2 regions of the Ornithinibacillus sp. 4-3 genome follow, and region 1 is predicted to be linked to the other one. Evidence: a T-box and tRNA genes for the amino acid it is inferred to sense, from the RefSeq annotation. Region 1 holds a T-box; the other holds one or more tRNA genes.
What was found. A T-box is a leader RNA that pairs with one kind of tRNA and senses whether it is charged. The one in region 1 lies ahead of alaS (alanine--tRNA ligase), so its partner is inferred to be a tRNA-Ala.
Positions count from the first base shown of each region.

Region 2: it has a tRNA-Ala gene. The T-box ahead of alaS (alanine--tRNA ligase) is inferred to sense a tRNA for this amino acid. The anticodon was not compared.

Region 1 is NZ_CP162599.1:2,101,331-2,108,603, reverse strand. It holds gene AB4Y30_RS10405 (hypothetical protein) at 1-435, opposite strand, end outside; gene AB4Y30_RS10400 (helix-turn-helix transcriptional regulator) at 436-642, opposite strand; gene AB4Y30_RS10395 (AI-2E family transporter) at 1,299-2,336, shown strand; T-box leader at 2,396-2,603, shown strand; gene alaS (alanine--tRNA ligase) at 2,667-5,306, shown strand; gene AB4Y30_RS10385 (IreB family regulatory phosphoprotein) at 5,394-5,660, shown strand; gene ruvX (Holliday junction resolvase RuvX) at 5,661-6,086, shown strand; gene AB4Y30_RS10375 (DUF1292 domain-containing protein) at 6,092-6,379, shown strand; gene mltG (endolytic transglycosylase MltG) at 6,602-7,273, shown strand, end outside.
Region 2 is NZ_CP162599.1:261,675-268,947, forward strand. It holds gene AB4Y30_RS01345 (KinB-signaling pathway activation protein) at 1-558, shown strand, start outside; gene pdaB (polysaccharide deacetylase family sporulation protein PdaB) at 609-1,367, opposite strand; gene AB4Y30_RS01355 (hypothetical protein) at 1,817-2,068, shown strand; rRNA gene AB4Y30_RS01360 (16S ribosomal RNA) at 2,476-4,040, shown strand; tRNA gene AB4Y30_RS01365 (tRNA-Ile) at 4,294-4,371, shown strand; tRNA gene AB4Y30_RS01370 (tRNA-Ala) at 4,402-4,474, shown strand; rRNA gene AB4Y30_RS01375 (23S ribosomal RNA) at 4,589-7,273, shown strand, end outside.

The sequences.
Region 1 (7,273 bases):
TTTTTTGGCATAATATATCCAGAGAGAATAGAAAACAATTAAAACAAAAAATAATGTTCCCATTAAAGTATAGAAGATTGAAGAACTAAAAAAACCTGCAGTGATTGCGGCAATCAGAATTCCAATCATGATAATAGTTACACTCAGTGTCGCCGTTTTCTGGATGATAAGAGCAGTTCGTTCATCATTCTCCTTCACATAACTTTGTTTTAGAACAGTTTTATTTCGAGTGATTCTCAAACCATTCACGATGGAGATAATTAGAAATAATTCAATTCCTATAAAAGCTCCAAAATGCATTCCTTTAAACATACTAGGTAAGGTTGGTAACTGTCCATGGAAAAATAAGAGACCAAGATAGAGTGCTGCTGTAATAATCGCAATTATAATAAGCATGTTTATGCGAAAGATCATTTTCTTTTTATACGTTTCCATTTAAAATTCCTCCACTTCACTGAAATCAAAAACCTCTTCGATTGTTAATCCAAAGTATTTAGAGATTTTATAAGCTAAAACTAGAGATGCCGTATATTTTCCTACTTCGAGCGAGGTAATGGTTTGACGAGTGACGCCAACTGCCAATCCTAATTCTTCTTGAGATAGTTTGTGCCGCTTACGAAGCTCACGTATTTTATTTTTCAAACAATCCCTCCTTTGCAATGCTTGCTTTGCATTTTTAGTATAGTTTACTTTGCAAATAATGTCAAGTTAGCTTTGCAAAAAAATGTATTCAAAATCATTCATACAAATAATGTTCATAAATGTTTATGTTATGGATTTAGAAAAGGTCTGATTATAAGGAGTTTTTCATGAGATAAGCAAGTATAAAAGTTTTGCACGAATTTATTTTTATTCAGAGATAGGCTTGTCTAGCTCCGAGCTCCAAAAACTAGGAGCTAACGTGAGCCATCCTACAATAAGTCAAGTTTTATAAGGAAGCCCGACTACAACTAGGCTAAAGCCTAACGTCGGATACCCCTAAAGGGGCATGTTCCCTTTATCTCAAGGGTAAAGGAAGTTCGACTAATGTCGAACCACCCCAAACGGGCGCAATCTCTACGTTTTTTGACGTACAGGATGTACTAGTGCGGATGTTGCTCGCGTGTAGTGGCGTACTTAATCCGTATCCTCCACGAGTTGTGCTCGTGACATCACGCTTTTAACCTGTAAGGGCACGACTTTCGCTTTTCGTTCTGCAAGTAGTGTTGGTATAGATTTTCATGAAATTAGGCAAACTAAACTCAACATCATATTAGGGGACATGTCATTTGTTGCATTTAAGAAAATTATTATCCATTATGCTGTTTTTATTTGTGTGTTTATTGGCTTTATTGGTTCTTTTTGTTCTTCAAAAATTATTTCCTGTATACACAACAATTCTTCGTATTATATGGAACATTCTGTTACCTTTTTTGATAGCTGGATTGATTGCTTACATACTTCATCCATTGATAAACAAATTAAATACATGGAAACTTCCAAAAAGCTTTTCAATTTTATTGATATACTTATTATTCTTTGGAGGAGGAGCTTTGGCGATCTATTATTTTTATCCAATATTCTTGGTGGAAATGGAAGAATTAAGTGAGCGTCTCCCCAAATTTATTCAAGAATATGATCATGTTGTTGAAAATATTTATGCATCCGCTTCTTTTTTGCCAGAAGCAATGCAGGAGAGAATAACTCAATTTATTCATGGATTAGAACATACGATAAGTGATAAGCTGACGATGTTTATGGAAAAAACTACAAAGTTATTTGATTGGCTGCTTATTGTTTTAATTGTTCCAGTACTTGTCTTTTATTTATTGAAGGATTTTGAGGACGTAACACGATTTATGAAGAAATTTATTTCATCTAAGTACCATGTGCAAGTGAAAGAAATTTGTCATATTATTGATGTGCATTTTGGCAATTATCTGCGTGGACAGTTATTAGTGAGTGCCTTTATCATCTTTTCTACCTATATTATCTTTGATTTATTTCAATTAAAATATGCTTTATTATTGGCGATTATCTTAGGAGTTACCAATCTTATTCCTTATTTTGGTCCGTTAATTGGTGCTATTCCAGCTATTATTGTGGCGATGACAATGTCAAAAACGATGATTATTGTTGTGATTGTCACTATTTTAGGAACACAATTAATAGAAAATAGCTTTATTTCACCATATGTTATTGGGAAGATGACGAAAATCCATCCCATTACTATTATTTTGGCTTTATTAATTGGAGGACAAATTGGTGGTATTATTGGAATGGTTCTTATCGTACCTATTGTAACTATTGGCTATGCAATTATTAAAAATCTACCCCGACTAAGACAGAGTGTTTGACTTTAGTGGAAGAATTTCTTAAAATCTAAGAAGATACAAATTTTGTAGATATGACTATACAGAAAGCTATGATGGTGAAAAGTACATGTTCCTATTGTTTATAGAGAGGGATTTTCCTAGGCTGAAAAAAATCCTAAATCAAAGTACATGGAAAGCTAAACTGGAGTGCGATTAATACTCGCCGGTTTCAAACCGTTAACATGATGAAGTGATAACTAATGATTAGTTATAATTTAGGGTGGTACCGCGACAAAACTCGTCCCTGCAATATGCAGTGATGGGTTTTCTTTTTTTTGAAAACAATTAATAAGTAGAAAGGTGGATTTTATAATGAAAAAATTAAATTCAGCTGAAGTTCGGCAAATGTTTTTAGATTTTTTTGCGGAGAAGGGACATCGTGTTGAACCAAGTGCATCACTTGTACCGAATGATGATCCAACCCTGCTTTGGATTAATAGTGGAGTAGCAACATTAAAGAAATATTTTGATGGAACAGTAACTCCAGAAAATCCAAGGATTGTTAATGCACAGAAATCAATCCGTACGAATGACATTGAAAATGTTGGCTACACTGCGAGACATCATACTTTCTTTGAAATGCTTGGGAATTTTTCGATTGGGGATTATTTTAAAAAAGAAGCTATTCTTTGGGCTTGGGAATTTTTAACAAGCGAAAAATGGTTAGGTTTTGATGAAAAGTTATTATATGTTACCGTGCATCCAGAGGACGATGAAGCATATGATATTTGGTTAACAGAAATCAAGTTGCCAGTTGAGCATATTATCCGCATTGAAGAGAATTTCTGGGATATTGGTGAAGGACCAAGTGGACCAAATACTGAAATTTTCTATGATCGTGGAGAGAAATATGGAAATGATTCAAATGATCCAGAGCTATATCCTGGTGGAGAAAATGAACGATATTTAGAAGTATGGAATTTAGTATTCTCACAATTTAACCATAATCCAGATGATTCATATACGCCACTCCCAAATAAGAACATTGATACAGGTATGGGGCTTGAACGTATGATGTCCATTATTCAAGACACACCAACAAATTTTGAAACAGATTTATTTCAGCCAATCCTTTCGATGATTGGAAAATTAGCAAATCAGTCTTATGGAACATCAAAGGATATAGATACAGCATATAAAGTAATTGCTGACCATATTCGTACCTTAGCTTTTGCAATTGGTGATGGAGCACTTCCTTCCAACGAAGGACGTGGATATGTATTAAGAAGATTGCTACGTCGAGCAGTTAGATATGCGAAGCAAATTGGTATTGAAAAACCATTTATGTATGAATTGGTACCTACTGTTGGTGGTATTATGAAGGATTACTATCCTGAAGTTGCCAAGCAAGAAGAATATATCGCTAAAATCATTAAAATAGAAGAAGAGCGTTTCTATGAGACATTAAATGATGGTTTAAATATTTTAGCGGATATTATTGATAAAGAGAAGGAAAATAATAGCACAGTATTTCCAGGTGATATTGCGTTTAAGTTATATGATACGTATGGTTTTCCGAAAGAATTAACAGAAGAATATATTGCTGAGCATGGATTTACATTAGATGAAACTGGCTTCCAGGTAGAAATGGATAAGCAACGTGAGCGCGCTCGTAATGCACGTAAGCAAGTAGAATCAATGCAAGTACAGGATGAAGTATTCGGTAAGTTGGATGCTACAAGTGAATTTATTGGTTACGATATATTAGAAAAAGAAACGACTGTTGTTTCCATCTTAAAGGATAAAGCATTTGTCAAAACCGCAAAAGCAGGGGAAAAAGTTTTAGTAGTACTTGCTGAAACACCATTCTATGCTGAGAGCGGGGGACAAATTGCTGATAAAGGGATAATTTCAGCAGATGGACTTAAGGCTGTTGTAGAGGATGTTAAGAAAGCGCCTAAGGGGCAGCACATTCATCATGTGACAATTGAAGCTGGAGAGCTTGTTGTTGGAGAAAAAGTAACAGCATCTATTAAAAAAGATTCTCGTTTAGCAACAGTGAAAAACCATACAGCAACTCATTTATTACACCAAGCATTGAAGGATGTATTAGGGGAACATGTTAATCAGGCAGGTTCATTAGTGACTTCTGAACGACTACGTTTTGACTTCTCGCATTTTAGCCAAGTATCTGAAGAGGAATTAAAGCAAGTAGAGCAAATTGTTAATGAAAAAATTTGGCAGTCGATTCCTCTTGATATTCGCAATATGAAAATTGCAGAGGCAAAAGAAATAGGAGCAATGGCATTATTTGGTGAAAAATATGGAGATATCGTACGTGTAGTTCGTGTAGGAGATTATAGTATTGAATTATGTGGAGGTTGCCATGTAGTCAACACAGCAGAGATTGGTTTATTTAAGATTATTTCTGAAGGCGGAATTGGTGCAGGTACAAGACGTATTGAAGCTGTAACAAGTCAAGGTGCATATGAGTTTATCAATAAACAAGTAGATATTTTAAATCAAGTAAGTCAAAAATTAAAAGTGACAATTGATTATGTGCCAAATCGTATCGAGCAATTAAATGATGAAATGAAAGCTTTATCGAAAACAAATGAATCTTTAAGTGCTAAATTAGCTCATCTAGAGTCAGCATCTGTACTAGATAAGCAGATAGAAGTAGAGGGAGTTAATTTGCTAGCTACAAAAGTAAATGCGAAGGATATGAATCAACTTCGAAACATGTTCGATGATCTGAAAGAAAAGATGGACACATATGTAATTTTACTTGCAGCAGAAAATGACGGTAAGGTTCAATTATTAGCAGGAGTTTCTAAAGATAATATCGAAAAAGGATTGCATGCAGGGAATTTAATCAAAGAAGCTGCAAAACTTTGTGGAGGAGGCGGCGGTGGTCGCCCAGACATGGCTCAAGCAGGAGGGAAAAATCCTAGCGGAATAGAGCAGGCAATCCAATTCGCCGAGCATTATATTAAGGAAAATAAGAAATAATTGTTAGAATAAATGTATATCATATGATTATTTATCTATTCATGATAGAATAGAAATACTAGGTAGACTATGGAGTGAGGTGTCACTATGAGCTCGATCGATAAAACAATGAAGTTTAATTTTCCGGATGAACCTTTTGACCAGGATATTAAGGATATATTATTTACTGTTCATGATGCATTAAAAGAAAAAGGCTATAATCCACATAACCAAATTGTTGGGTATTTACTGTCAGGTGACCCCGCATATATACCAAGATATAAAGATGCGAGAAATTTAATTCGTAAAATTGAACGAGACGAAGTAATAGAGGAGCTTGTAAGATTTTATTTGAAAAATCAAAAGGATAGATAAATGAAAATATTGGGGTTAGATGTAGGGTCAAAAACGATTGGTGTAGCAATCAGTGATGCATTTGGTTGGACAGCCCAAGGGTTAACTACTATTCATTGGGATGAATCTAATTTTACTTCTGCTGATAAAGAATTAGCAGAAATAATCCAAATGCATGAAGTTGAGAAAGTTGTTGTTGGACTTCCGAAACATATGAATGGTTCTATTGGTGAAAGAGGACTTGCTTCAATGACTTACGCAGAGCATATTGAAGAAACATACCAGCTACCTGTCGTATTATGGGACGAAAGATTAACAACTACAGCAGCTGAACGCGTATTATTAGAGGCTGATATGAGCAGAAAAAAACGAAAAAAAGTGATCGATAAGCTAGCAGCAGTCATGATTTTACAAGGCTTTCTCGATCAAAATAGCAGAGGAGTGTAGGCTTCATGTCATTAGAAGCAAAAGAAAGAATTATAATTCCAGATGAAAATGGAGAAGAACATCTATTTGAAGTTCTATTTTCATTCGACGTAGATGCAACACAAAAAACATACATTGCAGTTACACCAGTGGAGCAAGGCGAAGATGAAGAAGTAGAAGTGTTTGCTTTTCGTTATGAATTGAAAAACGAAGATGATAACGACCTTGCATTATTTCCGATTGAATCAGATGAAGAATGGGATTTAGTGGAAGAAATGTTAAATACACTCGTTGATGAAGAGGAATTAAACTAAATATCAATACAATATCTGAGCCTATCGGAAAATTTGATTATTCGATAGGCTTATTTTTTATTTTAGAAAATTAGAAAATAGCTATTCGACAAGTTTATGATTTCTTACATAAGAGGCGTTAATAAGGCAATCCTGCGCTTGGTTTATCAAGTTTTCTTTGCTAAACATAGATTATCCTCGATATTTTTAGTATAATATATCGGACGAAAGGACGGGTGCATGATGTCAAAAGAGAAAAAGAAAATGAGTTATAAGGATAATGCGAGAAAACGAGGGGAAGAAGCAAGTATTGTTCGTCGTGTTGTAGCTATTATTATTCTATTACTCATTATTATAATAGGAGCTGGAGGATATGCTGGCTATAATTACATCAAATCAGCTTTAGAGCCAGTCGATCCATCCGATACAGAGGTAATCAACGTAAACATTCCGATGGGCTCCTCATCATCAACTATTGCGAATATATTAAAAGAACATGATCTTATTAAAGATGCAAGAGTATTTCGTTTCTATGTTAAGTTTAGAAATGAAGGTGATTTCCAAGCAGGTGATTATGAATTAACTAAGGCAGATTCTTTTGATGAAATCATTGAAGCATTGAAGAGTGGTAAGGTGGAAGATACTGTTTACTATACAGTTGCAATTCCAGAGGGGAAAAATATGGAAGAAATTGCTGAAATCTATGCAAATAAGCTTCCTTTTACACAAGAAGAATTTCTTGAAGTAGTGGAGAATGAAGAGTATGTGAAAGAATTAATGGCTCAATATCCAACCATATTAACAGATGCTATATTAGAAGATGATATTCGTACACCTCTGGAAGGATATTTATTTGCTGCTACCTATCAAATCTATGAGGAAGAACCAGAGGTAGAAGCTATTGTAGAAATGATG
Region 2 (7,273 bases), 1.8 Mb from region 1:
ATCAAAGCAGGAGAATGGTTTGGTCTTGTCGGTCTATTTGCATGGTATATGGTGTATGGAATGCTATATAGTATTATTAGTCAGGCTGGATTTTTTGCTTATTTATTTATTAATCGTTTTGGACTTGGATTATTCCGCTCATTCTGGCCAACAGTACAAGGCTTATTAATTGCTTTTGTTATATTTGATTTAGTGTATTTTCCATATAAAGCAACAGAGGGTATAGCTCTTTATTGGTTTATTGCGATGGCATTAGCTATTTTTGCTTACGGCTGGATTATTGCTAAAATTAAAGCGAAAGAAACACATGCCCGTGCATTTATGCCAGCGTTATTTTTAATGGTTGTTATGACAGCTATCGAATGGGTCCCTGGGTTACGCTCAGAGGGAATAGATATTACTGCATTAATGATTATTACTTTACTAGCATGTAATACATATCAATTGCTGATGCTGCATCGTCTAAGTCCTCCGGGGCAAACTCAAGCATCACAAAAGTCAGCTGGAAACCAAAAAAATCCAGCACAAAATCAAAAGTTAAATCCCAAAAAAGCATAGAAATAAAAAATGACAAAACCAATTAAATCTGGTTTTGTCATTTTTTATGATTAGTCTACTGATTTTAAATTAGATTCTGTTTGATGAATCATCTCGGAAATAGAAATAAATTGAAAGTCTTTCTTTTTTAAGGCGGGTAACATGATATCCAAGGCCTCTGCAGTTTGTTTTGCAGCATCTGATGCATGCAATAAAAGAATGTCTCCGTTAGATGTTTTTTCTATGGTGTCTTGTGCGATTACGTTGACACCAGGATTTTTCCAATCATTGGGATTGATATTCCAGTGAATAATTTGGAAATTTAAGCTTTCTGCTAGTTTAATAATCTCTTTATTAAAATGACCGCTCGGTGTACGTAATAAACGCATATCTTCATAACCTAATTTATTAAATACCTCTTTAGCGTATTGGAGATCTTTTTGGACTTGCTCTAGTTCTTGGTCTACATAACTTTTATATCGATAACCAAGCATGCCTAGCTCATGTTTTTCTTCAGTGATTTTTTCTAAAATATCTGGATGACGTTCTGCCCATTCACCACTGACAAAAAAGGTTGCATGAACCTCATGCTTTTTCAATTGTTCTAAAATGTCATGTACTTTCTCATTTCCCCAGCTAATATTAAATGTAAGAGCGATAGCTTCATTATCTTTATCTCCACGTGTCAGAGCAACAGGCTCGTCTTCTTGAAACATAGAAAGTGCACTTTCTCTTTCCATCCATAAAAAGGTCGTAGCTAAAATAACAAAACAGGCAATAAAGGCCCAACGCTTCCATTTAGTTAAATCAATGACAAAAAAGGATTGCATTATTTTTCCCCCAATCTCTATAAAAGATATTACTGTTATTTTATGAAGGCTGTCCCATAATAGAACAAGGATTATATTTTGGTATGATTGAAAGGTGATTTTCCGAAAACATCAAACATCAAATTGAAGAAGTTAATTTGAATTTATTATCATGCTTGCTGGCAGTTAACTAGTTTATGTTATATAAATTGCCACATCAGTCAGGAATTTTACTTTTGTTTTGATTTCCAGAACAAAAGAATTCACTTTGGTTGAATACTTATATGAAGTTCAGGTAAGTATATTATTTGTCATAAATAATAGAATTAGGTCATTTGATGGATTGTTTTAAAATAATCTTTTTGGGAACATATGAACTTGTGGAGATATTTATTCATGAATAGAGATGTGTTTTTTAAAAGGCAGTTTAGTTGAGATAGAAGTTATAGTTAAACAGTGGAGGCAGAAAAATGTTAGGTTTACTAATTAATGAAATGGAAACAAAAGAGCTTGAGTATGTATTGAAGAGAGAAATGGAAGAAATCATGTTAGATTTAACAGATTCTCGGATTGATGATGTTGTCAAAGAAACAATGAAGGATCGTTATCAAGTCTTCTTTAATTTATTTCGACGTGTAGCAAATGAAAAGGATTGCTTACAATATATGTTGAAAACAAACACCACAAAACAAGAGAAACATTTGAATCTGTTTAAATCCTAATTGAGATGATGAGATACAATATATAAATATATTAGATAAGGAATAGTTTCTTTAAAGAAATGATATGAAGAAACTATCCTTTTTACTTTGTTTTATAATGTCTAGGATAGAAATTAAAATATATTGTAAAAAAGGATTGCGTAGAGTAGTTAAATATGATATATTATTTCTTGTCGCCAAGATAGAAAATGCTTTTGAAAATAAAAGCAAAAAAGTGGTTGACTTTTAAATTTTACCGTGTTAAATTATTAAGCGTCGCCAAAATTGGTTGAGATAAATAATGTTAATTGAATTTGGCAGAATAAAGGTAAATATTGATCTTTGAAAACTGAATAGAACAACCAGTAATGTCAAGAAAAGCGTAAAGTTTTTCTTTTACAACGTAACAAAGCTAAGAAACACAAACTTTTTTGGAGAGTTTGATCTTGGCTCAGGACGAACGCTGGCGGCGTGCCTAATACATGCAAGTCGAGCGCAGGAAGCAGACTGACCCCTTCGGGGTGACGTTTGTGGAATGAGCGGCGGACGGGTGAGTAACACGTGGGCAACCTACCTGTAAGATTGGGATAACTCCGGGAAACCGGTGCTAATACCGAATAATCTTTTCCATCGCATGAAGGAAAAGTGAAAGATGGTTTCGGCTATCACTTACAGATGGGCCCGCGGCGCATTAGCTAGTTGGTGGGGTAAAGGCCTACCAAGGCAACGATGCGTAGCCGACCTGAGAGGGTGATCGGCCACACTGGGACTGAGACACGGCCCAGACTCCTACGGGAGGCAGCAGTAGGGAATCTTCCGCAATGGACGAAAGTCTGACGGAGCAACGCCGCGTGAGTGATGAAGGTTTTCGGATCGTAAAACTCTGTTGTTAGGGAAGAACAAGTACGAGAGTAACTGCTCGTACCTTGACGGTACCTAACCAGAAAGCCCCGGCTAACTACGTGCCAGCAGCCGCGGTAATACGTAGGGGGCGAGCGTTGTCCGGAATTATTGGGCGTAAAGCGCGCGCAGGCGGTCCTTTAAGTCTGATGTGAAAGCCCACGGCTTAACCGTGGAGGGTCATTGGAAACTGGAGGACTTGAGTGCAGAAGAGGAGAGTGGAATTCCATGTGGAGCGGTGAAATGCGTAGAGATATGGAGGAACACCAGTGGCGAAGGCGACTCTCTGGTCTGTAACTGACGCTGAGGCGCGAAAGCGTGGGGAGCGAACAGGATTAGATACCCTGGTAGTCCACGCCGTAAACGATGAGTGCTAGGTGTCAGGGGGTTTCCGCCCCTTGGTGCTGCAGTTAACGCATTAAGCACTCCGCCTGGGGAGTACGGCCGCAAGGCTGAAACTCAAAAGAATTGACGGGGACCCGCACAAGCGGTGGAGCATGTGGTTTAATTCGAAGCAACGCGAAGAACCTTACCAGGTCTTGACATCCCGCTGATCGTTATGGAGACATAGCTTTCCCTTCGGGGACAGCGGTGACAGGTGGTGCATGGTTGTCGTCAGCTCGTGTCGTGAGATGTTGGGTTAAGTCCCGCAACGAGCGGAACCCCTAACCTTAGTTGCCAGCATTAAGTTGGGCACTCTAAGGTGACTGCCGGTGACAAACCGGAGGAAGGTGGGGACGACGTCAAATCATCATGCCCCTTATGACCTGGGCTACACACGTGCTACAATGGATGGAACAGAGGGCAGCGAAGCCGCGAGGTGAAGCAAATCCCATAAAACCATTCTCAGTTCGGATTGTAGGCTGCAACTCGCCTACATGAAGCCGGAATCGCTAGTAATCGCGGATCAGCATGCCGCGGTGAATACGTTCCCGGGTCTTGTACACACCGCCCGTCACACCACGAGAGTTGACAACACCCGAAGTCGGTGAGGTAACCTTTTAGGAGCCAGCCGCCGAAGGTGGGGCCAATGATTGGGGTGAAGTCGTAACAAGGTAGCCGTATCGGAAGGTGCGGCTGGATCACCTCCTTTCTAAGGATAATAAGAAAGCGTAGGCGACCGTTTAGAAACGTACAAACTGGAGCACTTTGCAAAGAGATAAAGGAAACACAGTGACTGTAAGGAACTGATGTTGACTTATCGATTGGAAAAGGGTGAAGTTTGAAAGTTTTTGGTCGCCGGAGCTAGACTATAACGGAACATCTAACAAGGTTTAGATGAAAACATTACTGTGTTGTTCGGTTCAGTTTTGAGGGATTAATTTCCTTTATAATAGTTTTTAGATGGGCCTGTAGCTCAGCCCGGTTAGAGCGCACGCCTGATAAGCGTGAGGTCGATGGTTCGAGTCCATCCAGGCCCACCATCTAATAACATTTTAAATAATATTAAACATGGGGCCTTAGCTCAGCTGGGAGAGCGCCTGCCTTGCACGCAGGAGGTCAGCGGTTCGATCCCGCTAGGCTCCATTTTTGTACCTTGAAAACTAAATAAGAGTAAAGTAACAACGACATCAAACCGAAAAAGTCATGTACGTTCGTACATGCAGATGAAAAAGAAACAAAGCTTATTCATAAGTAGCTAGTTAAGTGAACAAGAGCGCACGGTGGATGCCTTGGTACTAGGAGCCGAAGAAGGACGGGACTAACACCGATATGCCTCGGGGAGTTGTAAGTAAACATTGATCCGGGGATTTCCGAATGGGGAAACCCACTACTCGTAATGGAGTAGTACATCTAACTGAATAGATAGGTTAGATGAGGCAGACCTGGGGAACTGAAACATCTAAGTACCCAGAGGAAGAGAAAGCAAAAGCGATTTCCCAAGTAGCGGCGAGCGAAACGGAAACAGCCCAAACCAGAAAGCTTGCTTTCTGGGGTTGTAGGACATTCCAATAGGAGTTATCAAGAAGTGTTTTAAACGAATCGATCTGGAAAGATCAGCCAAAGAAGGTAACAGCCCTGTAGTTGAAAAGACATTTCCTCCGGAATGTATCCTGAGTACGGCGGAACACGTGAAATTCCGTCGGAATCCGGGAGGACCATCTCCCAAGGCTAAATACTCCCTAGTGACCGATAGTGAACCAGTACCGTGAGGGAAAGGTGAAAAGCACCCCGGAAGGGGAGTGAAATAGAACCTGAAACCGTGTGCTTACAAGTAGTCGGAGCACGTTATTGTGTGACGGCGTACCTTTTGTAGAATGGACCGGCGAGTTACGATTGTATGCAAGGTTAAGTGGAAGACACGGAGCCGTAGCGAAAGCGAGTCTTAATAGGGCGAATGAGTATGCGGTCGTAGACCCGAAACCGTGTGATCTACCCATGTCCAGGGTGAAGGTCAGGTAACACTGACTGGAGGCCCGAACCCACGTACGTTGAAAAGTGCGGGGATGAGGTGTGGGTAGGGGTGAAAAGCCAATCGAACACGGAGATAGCTGGTTCTCTCCGAAATAGCTTTAGGGCTAGCCTCAAAGGAAGAGTACTGGAGGTAGAGCACTAATTGGGCTAGGGGCCCCCACCGGGTTACCAAACCTAGTTAAACTCCGAATGTCAGATACTTATCTTTGGGAGTCAGACGATGGGTAATAAGTCCATTGTCGAGAGGGAAACAACCCAGACCACCAGCTAAGGTCCCCAAGTATACGTTAAGTGGAAAAGGATGTGGAGTTGCACAGACAACCAGGATGTTGGCTTAGAAGCAGCCACCATTTAAAGAGTGCGTAATAGCTCACTGGTCGAGTGACTCTGCGCCGAAAATGTACCGGGGCTAAACGTATCACCGAAGCTGTGGATTGTTCCGTAGGAACAATGGTAGGAGAGCGTTCTAAGGGCAGAGAAGGTTGACCGAGAGGACAGCTGGAGCGCTTAGAAGTGAGAATGCCGGTATGAGTAGCGAAAAAAGAGTGAGAATCTCTTTCACCGAAAGCCTAAGGTTTCCTGAGGAAGGCTCGTCCACTCAGGGTTAGTCGGGACCTAAGCCGAGGCCGAAAGGCGTAGGCGATGGCCAACAGGTTGATATTCCTGTACCACCTCATATCCGTTATGAGCAAAGGGGGGACGCAGGAGGATAAAGAATCGCACGGATGGAAGTGTGCGTCCAAGCAGTAAGAGAGTCAGATAGGCAAATCCGTCTGACAAGTATCTTGAGCTGTGATGGGGAGGGAAATATAAGTACCGAAGTTCTTGATTCCACACTGCCAAGAAAAGCCTCTAGCCAGGATATAGGTGCCCGTACCCTAAACCGACACAGGTAGGCAAGAAGAGTATTCTAAGGTGAGCGGGAGAACTCTCGTTAAGGAACTCGGCAAAATGACCCCGTAACTTCGGGAGAAGGGGTGCTTCTTGCATGAGAAGCCGCAGTGAATAGGCCCAAGCGACTGTTTATCAAAAACACAGGTCTCTGCGAAGCCGTAAGGCGAAGTATAGGGGCTGACACCTGCCCGGTGCTGGAAGGTTAAGGGGAAACGTTAGTACTTCGTACGAAGCGTAGAACTGAAGCCCCAGTAAACGGCGGCCGTAACTATAACGGTCCTAAGGTAGCGAAATTCCTTGTCGGGTAAGTTCCGACCCGCACGAATGGTGCAACGACTTGGGCACTGTCTCAACGAGAGACCCGGTGAAATTATACTATGCGTGAAGATGCGCATTACCCGCGACAGGACGGAAAGACCCCGTGGAGCTTTACTGCAACTTGATATTGAATGTTTGTGCAGCTTGTACAGGATAGGTGGGAGCCATTGAAACCGGAGCGCTAGCTTCGGTGGAGGCAACCGTGGGATACCACCCTGGCTGCACACACCTTCTAACCCAGGACCGTGATCCGGTTCGGAGACAGTGTCAGGTGGGCAGTTTGACTGGGGCGGTCGCCTCCTAAAGAGTAACGGAGGCGCCCAAAGGTTCCCTCAGAATGGTTGGAAATCATTCGAAGAGTGTAAAGGCAGAAGGGAGCTTGACTGCGAGACCTACAAGTCGAGCAGGGACGAAAGTCGGGCTTAGTGATCCGGTGGTTCCGCATGGAAGGGCCATCGCTCAACGGATAAAAGCTACCCCGGGGATAACAGGCTTATCTCCCCCAAGAGTTCACATCGACGGGGAGGTTTGGCACCTCGATGTCGGCTCATCGCATCCTGGGGCTGTAGTCGGTCCCAAGGGTTGGGCTGTTCGCCCATTAAAGCGGTACGCGAGCTGGGTTCAGAACGTCGTGAGACAGTTCGGTCCCTATCCGTCGTGGGCGCAGGAAGTTTGAGAGGAGCTGTCCTTAGTACGAGA